2 regions of the Dendrosporobacter quercicolus genome follow, and region 2 is predicted to be linked to the other one. Evidence: riboswitches for the same ligand, from Rfam matches in the RefSeq annotation. Region 2 holds a riboswitch; the other holds the start of a gene.
What was found. A riboswitch is a leader RNA that binds a small molecule or an ion and turns the genes downstream of it on or off. The one in region 2 is predicted to bind S-adenosylmethionine.

Region 1 (2,194 bases), on a different contig from region 2:
CGTCCTGCTCGGCGGCTTTCTTAACAACATCCATAATTTCGGCATGAGGCCCGGCAGTAACTCCGATTTTAAGCGGCTTATCCGGAACTGCCGCCTGTTTCTGCCCGCCGCAGCCTGCCAATAGGCTTAAGCTGAGCGCAAGCGTAAGTGTCAAAACAAAAAGTTTGCCGTATTTTTTCATCCTGTTTTTCCTCCTTATTTTTTGATCAAAGCTTTTAATTTAGCAAGCCTGCCGGCGGCTGACTGCAAGGTGTCGAAGTTTTTGCAAAAACAAAATCTGACATAAGTATTGCCGTCAGTCGTCGTACTGCGGTAAAACGTCGAGCCAGGCACCACAGCCACGCCAATTTCCCGGGTTAGAAAATATGTAAATTCTATATCGTCATCATAGCCGAACGGCGTTATGTCGGCCATGATGTAATATGCACCGGCAGGCTTAATGCATTTAAATCCGGCATCTTCCAGGGCGCTGATTAAAAAATCGCGGCGTTCCTGATAAAAATCGCTCAGTTCACGGTAATACGCAGGCTCAAACTTAAAAGCATCTACTACGGCAGTCTGCAATGGAGCGGCAGCGCCCACCGTCAGAAAGTCATGCACTTTCCGGATCGCCTGCGTGATTTCCGGCGAAGCTGTTACGAAACCGATGCGCCAGCCGGTGACACTGTAAGTTTTGGATACGCTGTTGACGGCAATTGTCCGTTCGGCCATCTCCGGCAGTGTCCACATTGGAATATGCGCAGCGCCATCGTAAGTAATATGCTCATAAATCTCATCCGTAATGGCCAAGGCATCAAACTCCCGGCATAAGCCGGCGATAAACTCCAGCTCGTCCCGGCGGAAAACCTTGCCGGTAGGATTATTCGGCGTATTAATAATAATTGCTCTGGTTTTTTCGGTAAAAGCGGCTCTAAGCTCTGCAAAATCAAAACCATAATCCGGCGCATTGAGTTTTATGTATTTGGGGATAGCGCCGCACAGCACCACATCAGCGCCATAGTTTTCATAAAACGGCTCAAAAATTATGACCTCCTCGCCGGGATTTATTGTAGCAAGCAAGGCGGCGATCATTCCCTCGGTCGCACCGCAGCAAACGGTGATTTGCCGTTCAGGGTCAAACTCCACTTGATAATCGCGCCTGATCTTAGCGGCAATCGCATCCCGCAGCTCTTTCGTACCCCAGGTAACGGCATACTGATTATGGTCCGCAAAAACGGCTCTGGCCGCCGCTGCCTTTAATTCCTCCGGCGCTGGAAAATCCGGAAATCCCTGAGCCAGATTAATCGCCTGATATTGCGCCGCCACGCGGGACATTTCACGGATGACTGATTCGGTAAATTGTTGGGCTTTGACTGAAGTAAAATTTCTCATGCGATCCATCCTTTCAAAAACTAAAAAAAACTCTTTTCCGTGAGGAAAAGAGTTCACACCTGCGTGTTACAACTTTCCTCTCATCTCTCAGGATGTAACAATCCTGCTGGATTTGGCACCACTACATTACTGCCGGTTGCCGGGCGTCATCGGGCCAGTCCCTCGACCTCTCTAGATAAGAGCTTAGATTTTTTTGTTACAAAATTGATAATACCACTCCCTATGGATAAAGTCAATACTTCTCTTTCATTGAAATAGCAAATTGCAGCCTGATTTTCGCGTTTACGGCCGTACTCCGGCACCCCAGCAACCCGAATTGTGCAGATACCGCTGCCTATTCACTTGCATTTTCAAGCTTGGCGCGGCACTGGTCTGCCTGCAGATTTTTTCCTGCTTTCTATTTACAAGCAGGTATTCAAGCTTGTATGATATATATGTTAACCAAAATAATTTTAACGGTTAACATATGCACGATTAAACTACCGGACCGAAGGGAGGGTCTGAACCTGAACGCACTGGACATTGTCGATTTAGGGGAAAAAGTTCTGAACGGCCGGTTCATCACCTCTGAAGAAGCGTTGGCGCTGACGGCAACGGTAAACCAGGATATCCCGTTGCTAGCCGCTTACGCCAACAAAATCCGGCAACAGTTCGCCGGAAATACAGTTGATATGTGCGGCATTATCAGCGCCCGTACAGGACGCTGCTCTGAAAACTGTAAGTTTTGCGCCCAGTCTGTTCATCACCAGACAGCCATAGCCGCCCATCCGCTACTGTCAACCGAGGCTATCGTCAATGCCGCCAGGCAGGCCCGGGCGAACGG
Region 2 (2,194 bases):
GAAATGCGGCTAAACGCGGTGGGGCGGTAACACTGATTTCAGGCCCAACCGGGCTGGCAGCGCCAGAGGCGGTTGAAGTGATCAGAGTGGAAACCGCCGCACAAATGCGGACAGCTGTACTAACCCGGTTCGCGGATGCCGACATCATCATTAAAGCTGCGGCTGTGGCTGATTACCGTCCGCGGGAAGTGGCGCCCCAGAAAATAAAAAAAGCCGGGGAAGTACTTAGCATTACATTAGAAAAAAATCCTGATATTCTTACTGAACTTGGACAAATAAAACGGCAGCGGCAGATACTGGTTGGCTTTGCGGCTGAAACGCAAAATTTAATTGATAATGCCCGTGAAAAAATTGTCAGAAAAAATTTGGATATGATTGTCGCGAATAATGTAACACTGCCTGGCGCCGGATTTAATACTGATACGAATATTGTCAAACTGTTATACAAAGATGGCAATATTGAGGATCTGCCCAAAATGTCCAAGGATGAGGTTGCGCGGATCATTCTTGATAAAATTCATCAATATTGCCAAACAGCGTATTGATTTTTAGGATTTTTTCAATTACAATTATATCTAGTGATAAAATTACATAGTAGAATACTCATCAAGAGTTGGTGGAGGGAATGGCCCGATGAAACCGCGGCAACCATTTGACGATGTCAAAAACGGTGCCAAATCCTGCAGCAGTAGCTGCAAGATGGGAGTACAGATCACTCTCCCTGGCGGGAGTTTTTTTCTTGTTATCAGAAGGAGCAATTCTGATATTCACCCGATGATGACTTAAGCTGCCGGAAACCGTTGATGCAAGCCGGCGGATTTAATGTAAAAGTGTATTGGAGGCAGAGCTGTGGAGAAAAAACGTGTATTGTTTACTTCAGAATCGGTAACGGAAGGTCATCCTGATAAAATTGCCGACCAGATTTCCGATAGTGTTCTTGATGCCATACTGGCCCAGGATCCGATGGGCCGGGTAGCTTGCGAGACTTTGGTTACAACCGGTCTGGTGCATGTAGTGGGTGAAATTACCACCAACTGCTATGTGGATATTCCCAAGATTGTCCGGGCAACCATCCGGGAAATCGGCTATACCAGAGCAAAATTTGGTTTCGATGCCGATACCTGCGGTGTAATGACGTCCATTGGCGAACAGTCGGCCGATATCGCCATGGGTGTGGATAAAGCGCTTGAGGCCAAACAAGGCGCAATGGATGAAATCGAAGCCATTGGCGCCGGTGACCAGGGAATGATGTTTGGTTATGCAACAAATGAAACTGCTGAATATATGCCGCTTACCATTGCCTTAGCCCATCGTTTGGCGCGGCGGTTAGCCGAGGTCCGCCGGAATGGCGACTTGCCGTATTTGCGTCCTGACGGCAAAACCCAGGTGACCGTGGAATATGAAGATGGAAAACCGGTACGGGTGGATACTGTTGTCATATCGACGCAGCATAGTCCGGAGGTCGCCTTGGCAACCATTCAAAAAGACTTGACCGAAAAAGTAATTAAAGCAATTGTGCCGACGGATTTTCTTGATGAAAACACCAAGTATTTTATTAATCCGACCGGACGGTTTGTTGTCGGCGGGCCGCAAGGCGACGCCGGTTTAACCGGCCGGAAAATTATTGTCGATACCTATGGCGGTATGGCCCGCCATGGCGGCGGGGCATTCTCCGGCAAGGATCCAACGAAAGTTGACCGTTCGGCTGCCTATGCCGCGCGTTATGTGGCTAAAAATGTGGTAGCTGCAGGTCTGGCCGACAAATGCGAAATTCAACTGGCTTATGCCATCGGCGTAGCCCGGCCGGTGTCTATTATGGTGGAAACCTTCGGCACCGCTAAAGTAGATGAAAAGTTTATCGGTAAACTGATTGAAGAGCATTTTGACCTGCGGCCTGCCGGTATTATCAAAGCTCTTGATTTGCGTAAGCCTATTTATCGTCAAATAGCGGCTTATGGTCATTTTGGCCGTACCGATTTGGATCTGCCTTGGGAACGTACCGATAAAGCAGCCGTTTTACGCCAGGCTGCAAATCTTTAAATTATTTTAATTGACTGTTTTGGCCATACTAACCTTAACAGAGGAGGTTGGCTGCTTATGGCTAAAGTGAGAACAGTGTACAGAGTCGGCGGTTTAAAGGGTGAACATTGCCGGGGCCGTATCGAACATACGTTAAGTGATCTTCCCGGCGTGA

Region 1: it holds a riboswitch for S-adenosylmethionine, as region 2 does, so the genes downstream of both, BLR06_RS06885 (pyridoxal phosphate-dependent aminotransferase) here and metK (methionine adenosyltransferase) in region 2, are expected to answer to the same signal.

The regions. Positions count from the first base shown of each region.
Region 1 is NZ_FNHB01000002.1:176,337-178,530, reverse strand. Features, by position in the region: gene BLR06_RS06890 (MetQ/NlpA family ABC transporter substrate-binding protein) at 1-181, opposite strand, end outside; gene BLR06_RS06885 (pyridoxal phosphate-dependent aminotransferase) at 196-1,371, opposite strand; SAM riboswitch class I at 1,449-1,553, opposite strand; gene bioB (biotin synthase BioB) at 1,878-2,194, shown strand, end outside.
Region 2 is NZ_FNHB01000001.1:574,499-576,692, reverse strand. Features, by position in the region: gene coaBC (bifunctional phosphopantothenoylcysteine decarboxylase/phosphopantothenate--cysteine ligase CoaBC) at 1-545, shown strand, start outside; SAM riboswitch class I at 601-706, shown strand; gene metK (methionine adenosyltransferase) at 850-2,040, shown strand; gene BLR06_RS02765 (heavy-metal-associated domain-containing protein) at 2,098-2,194, shown strand, end outside.